One region of the Trichococcus flocculiformis genome, then DNA from elsewhere that is predicted to be linked to it. Evidence: riboswitches for the same ligand, from Rfam matches in the RefSeq annotation. Region 1 holds a riboswitch; each other region holds the start of a gene.
What was found. Region 1 has a riboswitch for thiamine pyrophosphate ahead of thiM (hydroxyethylthiazole kinase). Riboswitches for the same ligand answer to the same signal wherever they lie in the genome.
Positions count from the first base shown of each region.

Region 2: it holds a riboswitch for thiamine pyrophosphate, as region 1 does, so the genes downstream of both, thiW (energy coupling factor transporter S component ThiW) here and thiM (hydroxyethylthiazole kinase) in region 1, are expected to answer to the same signal.
Region 3: it holds a riboswitch for thiamine pyrophosphate, as region 1 does, so the genes downstream of both, thiT (energy-coupled thiamine transporter ThiT) here and thiM (hydroxyethylthiazole kinase) in region 1, are expected to answer to the same signal.

Region 1 covers NZ_OY759718.1:447,785-453,346, reverse strand. The annotation lists gene thiE (thiamine phosphate synthase) at 1-443, opposite strand, end outside; gene thiM (hydroxyethylthiazole kinase) at 430-1,254, opposite strand; TPP riboswitch at 1,333-1,439, opposite strand; gene ACKPCD_RS02415 (prolyl oligopeptidase family serine peptidase) at 1,503-3,050, opposite strand; gene ACKPCD_RS02410 (IS256 family transposase) at 3,322-4,518, opposite strand; gene mnmG (tRNA uridine-5-carboxymethylaminomethyl(34) synthesis enzyme MnmG) at 4,801-5,562, opposite strand, start outside.
Region 2 covers NZ_OY759718.1:726,268-731,829, reverse strand. The annotation lists gene nagA (N-acetylglucosamine-6-phosphate deacetylase) at 1-659, opposite strand, end outside; gene ACKPCD_RS03830 (MurR/RpiR family transcriptional regulator) at 728-1,543, opposite strand; gene thiW (energy coupling factor transporter S component ThiW) at 1,763-2,254, opposite strand; TPP riboswitch at 2,386-2,487, opposite strand; TPP riboswitch at 2,550-2,652, opposite strand; gene ACKPCD_RS03820 (zinc-binding dehydrogenase) at 2,689-3,672, opposite strand; gene ACKPCD_RS03815 (DUF5131 family protein) at 3,696-4,571, opposite strand; gene ACKPCD_RS03810 (ABC transporter permease) at 4,593-5,216, opposite strand; gene ACKPCD_RS03805 (ABC transporter ATP-binding protein) at 5,213-5,562, opposite strand, start outside.
Region 3 covers NZ_OY759718.1:2,349,647-2,355,208, forward strand. The annotation lists gene ppdK (pyruvate, phosphate dikinase) at 1-1,140, shown strand, start outside; gene ACKPCD_RS11230 (zinc ribbon domain-containing protein YjdM) at 1,437-1,775, shown strand; gene ACKPCD_RS11235 (NAD-dependent epimerase/dehydratase family protein) at 2,414-3,202, shown strand; gene ACKPCD_RS11240 (hypothetical protein) at 3,346-3,666, shown strand; TPP riboswitch at 3,781-3,882, shown strand; gene thiT (energy-coupled thiamine transporter ThiT) at 3,943-4,518, shown strand; gene ACKPCD_RS11250 (hypothetical protein) at 4,708-5,058, opposite strand; gene ACKPCD_RS11255 (YitT family protein) at 5,125-5,562, opposite strand, start outside.

The DNA.
Region 1 (5,562 bases):
ATCGATAGCGTATTGGCATCCGGCTTCGTTGCTGTACCGTAGATGGCACCGACGCCCAGATAGTCGGCCCCGTTCCGTTCGGCCGCCAGCGCCTCTTCGACGGAATGGGCAGAGACACCCAGGATTTTCTCTTCGCCGATCCGGCTGCGGACATCTCCTGCCTGCATATCGCTCTGCCCCACATGTACACCGTCCGCATCCAACGCCAAGGCCACATCGACCGCATCATTGATGATGAAGGGAATGCGGTGGCGTTTGGCCACGGCCTGCAGTTCCTTGCCAAGGGATACAAAGGCATCAAAATCCAGTTCCTTCTCGCGCAATTGCACGACGGTAACCCCCGCCTGGATGGCTTCTTCAAGCTGTTCCGCCAAGGATGCTTCCCCCAGCCATTGGCGATCGGTAACCGCATAAAGCAGCAAATCGTTCTTATCTATTCTCAATTTTAGCGCCTCCTTCCAGTTTTTCGGCCGACATCTTGCTAATTTCATCGATGAGGTAGCTGCGGTAGGAGGAAGTCCCTGCCGCATTGCGGATCATCCTTTCATAAGCCAGCTCGCCGCTGACTCCCATCAGGCATACCGCTGCCGCGGTAGCATCCAGCAACTGCTCCGGGTTGGCTCCGCAATAGGCTGCAATCACTGCCGACAACATGCACCCAGTTCCGGACACCTTCGCCATCTGCGGATGTCCGTTGCGGATGATGTAGGCTTTGTCCCGGTCCGCAACGATATCGATTGCGCCGGTGATCGCAATGACCGCCTCATTGCGGTCGGCCAAGCGTTTGGCGAAAGCGACCGTTGCCTCGAGCGTCTCCTCGGTCACGGCATCGCTGATGTCTGCATCGACGCCTTTCGTCGTGCCGCTGCCGGAATGGATCGTTTTCATTTCCGAAATGTTCCCTTTGATCACGGTGAAGGCAATGTCTTCCAGCAAGTTGAAGGTCGTTTCGGTCCTGAAAGGGGATGCCCCCGCACCGACCGGATCCAAAACAACGGGATGGGCGAGCGCATTGGCTTGGCGCCCGGCCAGCAGCATAGATTCCACGGCTCGACTGTTCAGTGTACCGATATTCAGATTCAAGGCGGTGCAGATGCTTGTGATGTCCGCGACTTCCTCGGGGGCATCCGCCATGATCGGCGACCCACCGGCAGCCAGCAGGACATTGGCGACATCATTGACGGTTACGTAATTGGTGATGCAATGGACCAGCGGCGTCTGTTGCTGGACATTTTCGAATAGCATTTTGAACATGGGAGTACCTCCAAATAATTTATTTGATGCGACAAAAAAAGCGGGAAATGTCCGAAATAGGCATTTCCCGCTGAATAGAATCATTCAATGTTATTTCCCTACGTTGGCATTATCCAAATCAGGTAATAGGTCGAAGTTGATTACTTCCTCTCAGCCTGCTGACACAAGCTCCCTTTTTTCGTATGTAATTGTGTCACTATCTTAGCATAAGTGGCAGCCTTACTCAAGGATGATTTTTGCTGATTTTTTTATTTTGATTGCGCATTCAGCCACTCGAAAATATTCGCATAAGTGGTTCCGCCGACTGTGGCTGCAGCCGTTCCTCCGCCGGCAGCGTTGCTTGGTTCTGATCCGAATGTTTCAGTGTCGGCAGCAGCCGCGATCGCTTCCTTATCCTGGACGCCTGTCACCTGGTTGTTGAAGAGATAGATCCAGGAGAAGTGACCCATGTAAGTCGTGCCGGGGCTATCCGTTCCTTCAACTGTTTCGAAGTAGGAAACCCAAGTGTTTTCGGCTCCCGCCTGGACAAGTGCCTGGTAAGTCGGCAGCAAGTAGTTCGCAGGGACGACGACCGGGTCATCAGCTGATTGGACAAACCAAATCGGCAAGTCTTTGATTGCCTGGAGTTTTTCTTCGGTGAACCAAACTCGCCCGGTCTTCACGAAAGCGGAAGTACCGGTAGCTTCCTCGCTTGCTTTCACATACGTACCATCACTGTTGCGCTCGTATTCATAATAAGCATACGCCTCGCAGATTGGATAAGCTGCAGCAAAATATTCCGGGTATTGGATGACCATATTCATGGTCATGTAGCCGCCGTTCGAGCAGCCTCCCAAATAGATGCGATCGGTATCGACATCCGGATGCGCAGCTACATAATCATTGATGGTATCCATCAAGATTTCGGTGTATCTGGAGATACCGCTGCCATTGCCGTTCGTTCCGTCCCCTTCGTCCATCCAATAGGTAGGCGCTTGGACAGCCAACACGTAAGCTCCGGTCACGTCGTCAGTTTTGAAATAGGACTGGATCTCCTCTTTTGCCAACGCCGATACTTCATTTCCAAGGATTGCGATGTCGGGATCTGTTCCGCCTTCACCTTGACCGTGCAGCCAGATGACCAATGGATTCGCTTCCCCTTCGGCAAGGTTCGCCGGTTCATAGGCGGCTGTCGAAAGCGTCAGTTCCTCTTCTTGATCCGTCAACGGATTCACGTAGGTGCCGCTGAAAGTTCCTCTGGCGGTGAACAAATCCGTATCCGGGGAGATGCGGTTGTTCACGGCATCCTCCGTGATGCTCAAAGAGTAGGTTTCATCCTCGATCGTGACGGAAGGAGCAGCGATTGCGACCTCATAAGCTGGAGACCACTCATTCATCGATGTCGTCGTATTGTAGGTGAACGGGGATCCGATCACACTGAAGGTTTCATCATTAAAACCGGTCTCCATATCGATCGCGATGAAGTTTGAATTCTCCTGCGGGTTCCCGTTTTCATCGGATGTATAGACGTCCGTCACCGTGCGTTCCGATCCGGCCGTCATGACCTGCCAGCCGCTAGGATCGACACTGTCGACCGCATCCTCCAGTTCGATGATGAGCTTCGGTACGCCCGGTCCTCCTTCATACCCCTTTACATAGATGCTGGTCTTCACGACGCCAGCATAGGCATCGGCTGATTGCACGCCTTCTTGCTGGTCTGAATCCTGTTGATCCACCGATTCTCCGGAACCGCAACCGGCAAGCAAACCTGCCGTTATCCCTGATGTAAAAATAGTGCCGCTTATTTTACCTCTCACTCCCTGACCCCTCCATTCTTCCTTGTTCCATTTACATTTCATTATACTATAGTTCAATCTTCAAAAACGACGGAATGGGTCCGCAGCTCCGGTGAAGAATCCGTCCATCGGAGGACAGCATAGAAATCGGTCAAGTCCGAAATCCTGTGTAAAATCACTTTGTAGTTCCTTTTTCTTGATACGTGTGTTTTTGTGCCAGGCGAGCCTGGCAGGACCCTCGGTTTAGGTAGGAATCAAAAACCGATTCCTACCTAAACCGAGCGTGCAATTGTTAAGTCCTCCCTACGATCGGATTTCCTGTCTTCATCAGGAATGTCCAACGGTTCTTTTCCCAGTCCTCATGGATATCCATCAGAACTGCGCCAATCAAGCGTTCCGCTGAGTCAGTATTCGGGAAAATCGAAACCACCTGTTCTCTTCGACGGATCTCGCGATTGACCCGTTCCAGGGAATTGGTTGTCCGCAGGGAAATGTGGTAGACTTCCGGTTCCTGAAGATACTGCATTGCGTCCATAAAGCCGCTGTCCAACGTCTCCAAGGCCTTGCTGAAGCGGTTCTCTCCACCGGTCAGCTCCTCGAATGCCTGACGGCTTTCCAACGCTTGCTGAAGGGTGTTGGCGCGGAAAATTTTCCGCAAGGCTTGACGCTGCTCTTCGCTATCTTTTTTCGGCATCACGTCCAGGATATTCCGGAGAAAATGGACCGTACACCGCTGCCAGGCTGCGCCCACAAACACTTCCTGAATGGCGGCTTTCAGGCCCTGATGGGCATCCGAAATCACCAGTTTAGGCTGCATCAATCCACGGTCCCGCAGATCCTGTAAGAAGGATCTCCAGGTCTCCTTGGATTCTTGATCCGATACTTTGAAACCAAGGATTTCCCGCTTGTTCAAATCATTGACGCCCTGGGCGATGTAGACGGCCTTGCTGATGACCCGGTGGTCTTCGCGCACCTTGATGTACATGGCATCGAAGTAGACATACCGAAAGGTATGCCCGGTCAAAGAGCGTTCCCGGAACTCCTTAAGCTCTGGATCCAGATGCTTCATTGCACTGGAGACAAACGATTTCGATACGGTTTCTCCGCACAATTGCTCCACGATTTTCGACACTTTCTTCGTGGAAACACCGTTGATCACAGCCTCCACCATGCTTAGCACGAAAGCCTGATCCATCCTGTTGTAACGCTTAAATAATTTAGTGGAGAAATCACCGTTGCGTGTACGGGGCACTTTTAAAGTGAGCCTTCCGATGGAAAGAGTGAAGTCCCGTTCGTAATAGCCATTGCGGTAATCTGTCCGGCTAATGGTCCGTTCGTACTGGTTGGCTCGGATGTGCTCGTCCCGCTCCGCTTCCATATAAGCGTTAAAAACCAGCACTGCCATTGACTTCATCATGCTGGTGATATTGCTGTTCAAAACTGCCTCTGTTAATTCTTCCATATTTATATTAATATTTAGTTGGGTCATATCCGTTCTCCTTTGCGATGTTGTGTGGTAACTACATTGTACCAAAGGTTTGGGTATGGCCTTTTCTTTTTACACAATTATACGGAAACAACTTAGAAATCAGACTTAACTCCGATAGAACCGGGTTCATCGGAGAATAACTGAAAATGCGAACCGAACTCCGGCGAAGCCTCCGCTCACCGGAGGAGAAAAATGGATCTCCTCGATCATGGATAGTAGTCGAGAAAAAGTTAACGGTTAACAACAAAAAACGAGGCTGTCTCTATAGACAGCCCCGGCTTCTTATTCTGCAATTTTTGCAATCTTTCCTTGGGTCACGTAGACCATCAAAACGGAAATGTCGGCTGGGTTGACGCCGCTGATCCGGCTTGCTTGGGCGATCGTTTCCGGTTGGATCTTCTTCAGATTCTGTTTGGCTTCATTGGCGATTCCGTTGATTGCATCGTAATCGATGTTCACAGGGATGCGTTTTTCTTCCATCTTCTTCAGCTTGTCCACTTTTTCGACTGCTTTCTTGATGTAGCCGGCATATTTGATCTGCACTTCTACTTGCTTGATGACCTCTTTCGGCAAAGCTTCTTCAAGCGGAGCAAAAGCGATCAGACCTTCATATTTCAGTTCTGGACGCTTCAAAATATCCGCAAACAGAATGCCATCCTTCAGCGGAGCGGAATTTTGTTCCGCAAGGAAAGCCTGCAGCTCTTCAGTCGGTTTCAGGCGCGTACTTTCGAGGCGGGCGATTTCCTTTTCGACAGCCTGTTTTTTCTCAAGGAATGAGGCGTAGCGTTCTTCCGTCACCAAACCGATTTCACGGCTCATTTCGGTCAAGCGGAAGTCGGCGTTATCATGGCGAAGCAACAGACGGTACTCAGCGCGCGAAGTCAGCAAGCGATAAGGCTCCATCGTCCCTTTTGTGACCAAATCATCGATCATGACGCCGATATAGCCATCGCTGCGCTTCAGGATGAAAGGTTCTTTGCCTTGCACAGCCAGTGCTGCATTGATGCCGGCGATGATGCCTTGTCCGGCAGCTTCTTCATAACC
Region 2 (5,562 bases), 280 kb from region 1:
AGTCCCCTTTGCGCATTGAAGAGATGGGTGACATGCGCTGCCTTGGATTTTCTCAGCTGGCTGCGAAGAGCATCCGAATGCCCGACCGAAAGCACGATGCGGTTATCGAGACAATACTTTTCGAATGCCGTCGCATCAGTGGTCTCCGGCGCATAGGTTACCAAACGGATCAAGCCGCCGCTCAAGTCCTGCCATTTGCGCATTAAGGCAGCATCCGGCAGTTTGATGTGTTCTTCCGGTTGCGCCCCTTTATGGACGACAGAAATGAATGGCCCTTCGAGGTGGATGCCTTGGATGACTGGATTTTTTTCTGAAGCCTTGCGGATGCCGATCAATGCCCTCTCGATATTTTCAGAAGATTGCGTCATCGTCGTCGGAAAATAGCTGGTGATCCCTTCCCGGTGCATCGCTGCAATCATCCGATTGATGTCTTCCGCATCACCGTCCATGTTGTCCACACCATATCCGCCATGACTGTGGACATCAATGAATCCGGGCACCAGTCTGCTTCCGGCTGCATCAATCACTTCTTCGCCTGATTCAGGAACGTACTCCGACATCTTTCCGACTGCGCTGATTTCTTTTTCAAACCGGACGAATCCATCAAAAATGACTGTTTCTCCGGTATAAACTTCTGCATGGATGATCACTCTTTTCATTTGTATCCCCCTCTTTGATCGTGAACTTTTTTCACTGTCCACTTGCATGACTCAAACAGCACATCGCGCTATTCTGTTTTTTTTGAATAACCTTGCACATTTGCTCTCGTCAGATCCATATTGTATTGGAAATCATGGTCCTGCAACAGGAAGGTCGAAATCACATCGATCAGGTACATCATCCCGAACTGCGTGTTGACGAACACCGTGTTGTTGACGAAACGCGAGTGATAACCGAAGCACGTGACATCCGCCAGTTTCGTCAGCGAACTGTTTTTGAAGCTCGTCAGGGCGATGATCTTCGCTTTTTTCTTCTTCGCGATCTCCAAAGATGCAATCAGTTCAGGGGTCTCTCCCGAATTTGAAATGGCGATCACCAATTCGCCCTCCTTGATGATCGAACTGTTGATGATCATCAGGTGGGAATCCGTAACCCCCGTAGTATTCAGCCCCATCCGGATCAAGCGTTGCGCCAATTCCGCGGCCGTGAAACCGGAACTGCCGATGCCGTAGATGACTGTTTTGTTTGCGTTTTTGATCCAATCACCAACCGTTTCGATTGCCTGATCCTCGATCATCTGATTGGTTTCATCGATGACTTGTGTATAATAGCCATAAATATCGTCATAGACGGTCGGCATTTCTTTCGAAGGATGACCGCTCGCCAATGAACGCAGCGCAATCTTCATGTCCACAAACCCATCGATGTTGATGCGTTTACAGAACCGGGTGATGCTGGAAGTCGAGGTATCCGCCTTCGCTGCCAAATCCTTGATGTTCATATTTTTGATGGATGCTTTGTTCTGCAGAATGTAATCCGCAATCTTTTTCTCGTTCGCGGAAAAAGTAGAATACTGATTCTGTATTTCTTCGATGATTGTCATTTACTTGTTGCCTCCGCCTGCTTTGCGCAACCACCAAAAGCGCACTGCGCATTTCTTCCCTTCGCCTTTTCCCTCTATGCTGATAGAATAACACATGAAAATAGTTTTTTCAATTATTATTTACTGAAAATTATTTTCTTTAACTTATCTATTGGAGACACTTTTAGACAGCAGAAAGCCGCCCCCTTCCGAGAGCGGCTTCCTTCATAAGCAGATGCTTCAGATTATGTTCCGGTCCAATACGCTTCTTTTTTCCATTTCCAGGATGATAAAATATGCCATCCCGGCTCCGATGGCGGAACTGATCGCGAAGCTCGGCAGGAAGAGCATCAGTGCAGCTTCCATGCCCATAAAGAACTGCGCCAGCAAAGTGCTCACCAACGAGCCCAGAATTCCGGTGCCAATCCATTCACCCAGTGCCGCGTAACCGAGCTTTTGCGTTCTGGCATAAAACAGACCTGCGCAAACAGCTCCAATCATGCTGCCAGGAAAGGCAAATATGGTTCCCGTCCCCAACAGGTTGCGCAGCAAGGATACGCTGAAGGCTTGCAGGACGGCATACCCCGGTCCTAACCAGACAGCGGTCAATACGTTCAAAAGATGTTGCACCGGCGCTACTTTTGCCAGTCCGATCGGAATGACGAAGATGCTGTTGCTGACCACCCCCATGGCGATGATCAAGGCAGTGGTGACTAATTTCTTTGTGTTCATACTATTTTCCCCTTTTCAGTTTGATTTATTATTTTTGCATCTTGCTCTTTCCTAACTGTTTCCCCTCCTCCCTGAATTGAACGAAAATAAAAAGACACCTCCCCTGAGATGTCTTGGATATACGTACGGACTCCAGACCGAGCTCAGTTCCCTCCGCCAGTACGAACTGGATCAGGTTTGAAGGGTTCCGACAGTTTCGGTCTCAGCGCTCGCGCGCACCCCTACTGAAAATAAAAAACGCTATATGATCTGATGCGAAAATCAGAAAATATAACGTTTTGATGTCTATTATGCGAATAGTCAAACGCCACATTCCCTCCGCTAGTATGAACTAGATCAGGTACAAAGAGTTCCGGCAATGCCGGTCTCAGCGCAATAGCGCACCCCCAGTGTTTCTCATTTGATTCTAACCAATAATCCGCGGAAACGCAACCCTATTCTGAAGCTTTCTCTCCCGCAGCGCTCGGATCCAACACAATGGCTTTTCCGAAACTGTCCTGGCTCTGCAAAAAGGCATGGGCTTGGGCAACCTCTTCGAGCGGGAAGACTCGCTCGGGATCCACAGCAATGCCTTTTTCTTCAATGTACTCCAGCAGTTCATTCACCTTCTCGCCGGAGACGTCACTCGAATGGAAAGTAGTCAAGTAGCTGTTATGCTTCAATTCCATGATGGGATCGAAATCCTCCAGGAACCATTTCCCGCCCAGTTGACCGGTGCTGCAGACAACGCCGCCTTCCCGGATATGGGAAAGGCTGTCCTTGATCGTCGCAGGGCCGATCAATTCCAGAATTTTGTCGAAAGTCTCTTCCGTTTCCAACACGCCGTTGCGGTCTTCGACGTAGTCGGTGAAGCCGGCTTCTTTCAATCTCTCACCCTTTTCGGCTTTCCGCGTGCTCCCATAAATCCTGATATCCGGGAATTGGGCTTTGACCAACTTGGCAAAGGCAACCCCTACTCCGCTCGTTGCACCCCGAACCAAAATTTGATCGGATGCTTGGATCCTCAGATTCTTCATGGAACCGAAAGCCGTATAGTAGGTTTCCGGAATGGCCGCCAGTTGGGCCCAGGGCAAATCGGTGTGGATGGGGTAGATTTGGTCATTCGGCAACAGGACATATTCCGCATAACTCCCGTCGAAGGCCCTCCCCATCTCTCCCATGATCGACACCACTTTTTGACCGAGAGGCAATTTCTCTTCGTCGCTCGAACGCTCCACTATCCCTACGCATTCAATCCCTAAAATGCGGGGAAATTTGACCAAGGGGGATTTCCCCTCCCGCGTAAAGATTTCCGAATGGTTGATGCCGAAGCCCATGACCTTCACGAGCGACCAGCCTTCCCGGATTTCCGGAAGCGGAACTTCCTGATGCACCAGTTTTTCCGGTCCGCCCGCTTCATGCACTACGACTGCCTTCATTTCTCCGACTTCCTTTCTTATTTTCATAGCGACAGCATGCAGCTGGGTCTTCCCGATTGCGTACCGCAAAATTTCTTGTAGGCACAGGAGTCGCACAAAGTCACGGCATCTGTTTGAAAAAGCGGCACCGATTCGCCCTGGGCAACCTCCGTCAGTTGAACCGAAACCGCACGCCCTTCATAAGACAGGCCGGATTTCTTTGCCTGCTCCTGCTGCTTTCTTTTGTCCAAAATTTCATACTTCCGTCCGTTCTTCACAAAATGATTCCCGGTTTCGATGAATTCGAAGTTCACATGCTGGTCCACGCAATCTTGGTGCATCCTGTGCACCCATTCATAATGGCATTCCCTTGCCCCATCATAGTTTTCCCCGCCAACGATGACGCGTTCGATTTTTCCGGACGACAAATGCTTCGTCAAGTCGATTTCGCCGATCAACGGTGCGGCCATGATGCCTCGGTGTTTGAAAGGCAGATCCAGGAGTACCGGGATCCGCCTATCGGCCATCTTTTGGTTTTCGGCAGAGACATTCATCCACACGTTTTCCCAACCGTCTCCCCAATTTTCAGGAAGGCAATCTTTCACGCGTTCGATTCTTTTCGTCAACAAGTAGAACAGCACGTCCGAACGCTTCTCAATCATCTTCCAGACTTCCCCGCGCCACTCGTCCGCTTCCTCAAGAAAGAAGTCAGAAGTCATGCAGACGCGTATCGTGGAACCAGGAGGTATGACAAAGTCGCCGCGCCGGTTTCTTTTCAACGGTCGATCGAAGCTGCTCTGGACTTTATAAATCAGCGCGCCATCTTTTCCTCGTTGACTATCCAAATGAAACATATAACAATTTTGGCATCCCGGGCTGACCTTTTTGCAGCCGTGCCACGGGTTCCAGATATCACTCAAGCGACCACTCCTTTGAAAAGATCAGGCAAATCTCCGTCGCAACGCGTTCTCAAGTAAGTACAGGATGACATTGACAAGCAGACACAACAACATCGACAGCACAGTGCCCCACAACAGTTTTACGACGCTGAATGTCCGCAAGCCATCGAAAAGGACAGTTCCCAACCCGCCCGCATTGATCGTTGCGGCGATGGTTGCGATGCCGATTGTGGAGGTCGCAGCGATCCGTATCCCTGCGATGATTGATGACATTGCCAACGGCAGTTGGATTTTCCGGAACATTTGATTCCTCGTCATGCCCATCCCTCCAGCGGCTTCGATGATTGTCGGATCGATCTCCTTGATCCCTGCGGAAAAACTGCGCAACAGGACATATTGGCAATAAATCACCAATACGATGATGGCCGTGTTCCTTCCCAGTCCCGTCAACGGAATCAAGATGGCAAATAGAGCAAGACTCGGGATCGAATAAAGCAAAGAGGTCAGATAGATCAAGCCGTTCATCACGCGTTCCTGATGCATGCAGGCCAGGATTATGCCACTAGCGATGAGGATGGCGATCGTCAGCGTCGTCCCCACTAATTCGATATGCTGCATCGTGGCAAGCAACAGTTTTTCATGGTAAGTATTCCAGTATGCAATCATTTCAGCTCACTCCAAAATGCCTCTTGTTCCTTTACGGTGGCAATCAAATTTGCGACAAACTCCGTTTTCGGATTGCGCATGATTTCCCTCGGTGCATCAAATTGACAAATCTTGCCTTTGTCCATTACCAGCACTCTCGTCCCCAGCTTGAACGCCTCATTGATGTCGTGGGTGACCAGCACAAAGGTTTTGTCTCCCAATTCTTTGTGGATCTTTTGCAGTTCATTCTGCAGTTGTAGGCGCGTGATTGCATCGACCGCTCCAAATGGTTCATCCAGCAGCATCACTTTCGGATTGGCGGCAAGCGCCCTCGCAACGCCGATACGCTGTTGCTGACCGCCGGATA
Region 3 (5,562 bases), 1.2 Mb from region 1:
GCCAAGCAGAACCCGACTTTGGGCGGCAAATTCAGCACCTTCATGGACTGGGTCAACGAAATGAAAGTGCTGCAGGTCAAAGCCAATGCGGATTCCCCGACCGACGTCAGACAAGCCTTGTCCCTGGGCGCGGAAGGTGTCGGACTTTGCCGGACCGAGCACATGTTCTTCCATAAGGATCGGATACCGGCCGTCCGCCAGATGATCCTTTCCCGCACACTGGACGAACGCAAAAAGTACCTGGCAGAGCTGTTGGAAATGCAGCGCCAGGATTTCCAGGAAATGTTCGCCCTGCTACAGGAGCGGCCGATGACCGTCCGCTTACTGGACCCGCCATTGCATGAATTCCTACCGACTGCGCATGCGGATAAGCTTGCCTTGGCGGAATCAATGGGAACCAGTTTGGCTGGTTTGGAAGCGCACATCGATTCCTTGCATGAAGTCAATCCGATGCTCGGTCACCGCGGTTGCCGTTTGGCCGTCACTTACCCGGAAATCTACCGGATGCAGGCGCGCGCCATCATCGAGGGGGCCTTCGCCGCTTCCGAAGAAACCGGCAGCACAATCACACCGGAAATCATGATTCCGTTGGTCTGCGACGTCGACGAGCTGCGCTACGTCAAAGCGGAAATCGTGGCGGAGATTGAGGAAGTATTCTCTGAGAAGGCTGCGACCATCCCCTACCTGATCGGGACGATGATCGAAATCCCGCGCGCCGCGGTCACTTCCGACGAAATCGCGCAGGCGGCCGACTTCTTCAGCTTCGGCACGAACGATATGACGCAGATGGGCTTCGGCTTCTCCCGCGACGACGCCGGCAAGTTCCTGCAGGAATACGAAGACAAAGGCTTGCTGAAGCCAAATCCGTTCCACTCATTGGACGTGAAAGGCATCGGCAAACTCGTCAAATTATCCGCCAAATTAGGCCGCGAAACCAACCCTGACTTAAGTCTGGGCGTCTGCGGCGAACACGGCGGCGATCCGGAATCGATCGCCTTCTTCTCAAGCATCGGCTTGGATTACGTTTCCTGCTCGCCTTTCCGCGTGCCGATCGCCCGCTTGGCTTCCGCACAGGTAGCGATTAAAGAGAGCAGAGCGAAAATGTCTGTACAGAAGGATGTTGTGTTGAGCAGCATCTGATCGAAAAGGCCCGGATCGATGACTTCGATCCGGACCTTTTTGGAATGTCATAATGCGCTTGCGCTCTAGTTGTCCGATTCCACATGGTTATCGGACAACCTCAGTCAACAACACATATAGAGCCTTCCCGATCCGTTATCTTTCTTCTTATTGGTTATTATTCTTATATTGTCTATTTTCTATTGTCAACAAGGCGAAAATATGGCAGTATAGAAGCATCTTCCGCCTTGGATAAAAGGCCGGAAATGGAAAATAAAAAGACAGTTAATCAAAACAACGGAGGAATAAAAATCATGATGGAATTACCGAATTGCCCGAAATGCGGCTCCCCTTACACTTACGAAGACGGCACAATGCTGGTCTGCCCCGAGTGCGCACACGAATGGAGCGCGGATGCCGCTGAAGCAACTAATGAAGATCAATTGATCGTCAAGGACGCGAACGGCAACCTGCTGCAGGACGGCGACACTGTTACGGTCATCAAGGACCTGAAAGTCAAAGGCAGCTCGAGCGCATTGAAAGTCGGAACAAAAGTCAAAGGCATCCGTTTGATCGAAGGTGACCACAACATCGACTGCAAAATCGATGGCTTCGGCGCGATGAAACTGAAGTCCGAATTCGTCAAAAAAGCGTAATCCCGATTCAAAAAAACTGGCGAGGCACCCGAAAGGGAACCTCGCCAGTTTTTCTATTTTCACATTTTATCGGGTGATACGTTACCATGCTATCCGGCCTCACGCCTTTCATCGGTACGATGGCTGTCACACCTGACAGCTAGGAGATATGCGTCGGATCACCGTTCCTTTCCGTTTTGACTTGTTTTGAGAAAGTAGTATGATCATCACCCCCGTTTGATGCTCGGCATTATGATGATAAGCCCCGCTGGTACCTTTCAGGATCAACAAAAAAACACATGCGAAAGCACGTGCTCTGTCGGGCAATAGAATGAATGGGAAGATTGTTGCACAACAGATCCGCACTGACCTTGAAAAGCGCGCATTTGCAAATTCAACAAGTCCATCCGACTCACCCCTTCGTTTTCGATTGAAAAGTGTCTTGCCCTTGCCTATCATCTTACCCCTATTATACAGGGATAACGCCCGTGTCTCAATTAATTTACCTACATTTTACTCAAATATAACATTCCCTTTTCGTCCGACGAATCGCCGTTTTTGTAAGGGCTATCCTTTGACATTTTCCGGTGGCTTGCATACAGTTAAACCAAAGACGTTCACGATAGCAACTGTAAAAAAAACAAGGGGGTATTTCGACAATGACCACAATCATGATCACCGGCGCAAGCGGTAATATAGGAAGAATTTTGGCGGATCATCTGAAGGAGAGCTACGAACTGACTTTGGTGGATATCCATTTCCATAACGTCGATCCGGCCCTTTTGGAGGGCACCATCGTCAAAGAGTTGGACCTGACTGTCGCCGGCAACTGGGACGGGCTGCTGGAAGGGATCGATTACGTTATCCATCTGGCCGGCAATCCTTCACCAGATGCTATTTTTGACGATGAGCTGATCGATTTGAACTACAAGATGCCCTTCTACCTGTTCAAGGAATCCTCCAAGTACGAAAACTTCGTCAAACGTATCATCTTCGCCAGTTCCATCCACGCCGTCAGCGCCTATCCGAAAAATGTGCAGGTTCACGTCGATGAACCTGTCCGCCCGGGCGATATTTACGGCGTTTCGAAAGTCTATCTGGAAGGATTGGCCAGCCACTTCGCCTTTACGGAAGGCCAAGAATCCATCGGCATCCGCATCGGCAACTTTGATGAAAACCTCGATGACCCGATCGTCGACGAAGCGGGCTTGGCTGAATACCTGTCTCCACGGGACCTTTGCCATTTAGTCGACTGCGCCCTGAAAGCCAAACTGGTTGAGCCGTTCCTGTTGGTGAACGGCCTTTCCGATAATCGTTTCCCGCGCTTGGACATCTCACAGGCCAAAACTGCCCTCGGTTATCGGCCGAGCGATGATGCTTTTGTGCTGAAGGGCTATTTCCAGGATGACAACGGCGACCCGGTCGAACTGTCCGAAGAAGATCAATGATCCTCCGATTTGGGAAGAATTCCTCCATTTGTACGATTCCGCGTATATCCGCCAGCGAGTTCTATTGAAGAGCCGGAAATGAACTGATATGATGTTCATTGGAGACAATACAAGTGTCAGATAGACGGAAGGAAGTACACGAAATGGCGAAAAAGAACAAAGGCAACCAGATCCAACGCAGAAATGTGAAACCAACAATACCGGAACTGCATAAAAACAATACTGGCGCGGTAACCAATAAAAAACTGCCGGTCGACGAAGATCCGAAATTGCAGAATTCATTCAATTTTACGATGTACGGCATGCTGATCGGGGCTTCAATCGGTTATTTCGCGGGCAACCTGACTTATGGCTTCGGTATCGGCATGCTGACCGGTGGCATAATCGATTCCTACCTGAATACGCAGAAGAAAAAGAAGCGCGAAGCCATCCTGAAGGCCCAGGCCGAAAAAGAGCAGAAATAGGTCATTCCGCACAAGTGTTTAGCCATTCTGGCATAGTCCGGGATGCGGCTTTGTGCACCGTGCAACTTGCATAAAAAAATCAACTGTAGTAAAGTGTAACTTAACTGAATAAACCGTTTCACAAAGGGGGGCCGTCCGCGGCTGAGATTGAACATAGATTCTGACCCTTCGAACCTGTTCGTTAGCACGAGCGTAGGGATTGTGATTGAGAATTGAATTTTATTCTCCTCCTTTGTCGATGGTATATTATGCCCAAAAAAAGGAGGAGTTTTTTTTATGTCAAAAAATCTGAACATCTGGATCGAAGGAACCATCATTGCTGCTTTAGCAACCGTTTTATCCCTGATCCCTTTCAATATCGGCCCAAGTTTTTCCGTCACGGTGGGAGCACCGGTCATGCTGCTTTACTGCCTGCGCCGCGGTTTGGTCCCCGGTTTCTTCGCCAGTTTCCTGTGGGGCGTGCTGCACATCCTGATCGGGACTGCCTATATCCTGACCCCGCTGCAAGGATTCATCGAGTACTTCATCGCCTTTGGTTTCACCGGCTTGGCGGGTCTTTTCACGCCGAAAGTGCAACAGGCGATTGCGGATCAAAATAAAAAAATGCTTTTGTGGAATGTCTTTATAGGTACCGTAGTCGGGACTATCGGCCGCTACTTCTGGCACACGATTGCCGGCTACTACTTCTGGGGATCCTACGCCCCTGAAGGCTGGAGCGCATGGCTCTACTCCATCACGCTGAATGGCGCCAGCGCTTTGGCGACCGGAGCGTTCACGATCATGGTGCTGGCTGTCATCGCCAAGACGAACCCACAATTGTACGTTCCGAAAAAAGCCGTCCGCGGATACTGATTTCGTGCCGGAACAACCGTTGTTCATGAGCTATATCGGCTGTTTGCGTCTGCGTTCGGCTGGAACAGCCGACACTTCGCGGTTCTCTCGGTTGTTTGCATCTGCGTCCGGCCGGAACAGCCGACACTTCGCGGTTCTCTCGGTTGTTTGCTTCCGCGTTCGTCTGGAACAACCGACACTCCGCGGATCTCACGGCTGTTTGCATCCGCGTTCGTCCGGAACGACCGACACTTCGCGGTTCTCTCGGTTGTTTGCTTCCGCGTTCGGCTGGAACAGCCGACACTTCGCGGAGAGCTCGGTTGTTTGCGTCCGCATCCGGCCGGAACAGCCGACGCTTCGTGGATCTCTCGGCTGTTTGCGTCTACGTTCGGCTGGAACAGCCGACACTTCGCGGATCTCTCGGTTGTTTACGTCGGTGTTCAGACAGATCAGCCAACACTTCGTGGATCTCTCGGTTGTTTGCGTATGAACGCAAAGAGAACAGCCGACAATCCATGACTTGATCGCCCAATTTGGACCGGTTACCCGGTCATGAAACATCCACTTTTAATTACAGAAAAACTGAGGCGTGATCCGAATCTCGGATCACGCCTCAGTTTTTTGATTCTATTCGACTAATCCGGACTGTCGCTCCAACGTGAAGCCCTTCCCTGCGACCTCATGGACCTGTCCGATGATCACGAAAGCAAATGGATCGATATCGTTGACCAAGGCATTGATGGCGGACAGTTTACGCTGCTCGATGACGCAAAGCACCGCTTGCTGCTGCGCCCCCTCAAAAGCCGTTTCGATGTTCACCAGCGTCAGACCCACATCCTGCACATACAGCAACGCCTCTTTGATTTCCTCAAATTTTTTAGAAATGATGAAAAGCTGCATCTTGTTTGTTCCGGTGACCATGACTTTGTTGATGACGATGGACGTCAGGAACACCATGATGAGCCCGTAAAGGATCTGTTCCATGCTGGAAAAGAACGCCTGGACCAGTAGGAAAATAACGTCGAATGTATACATTCCCGCTGCAACCGGTATGCGGAAATGCTT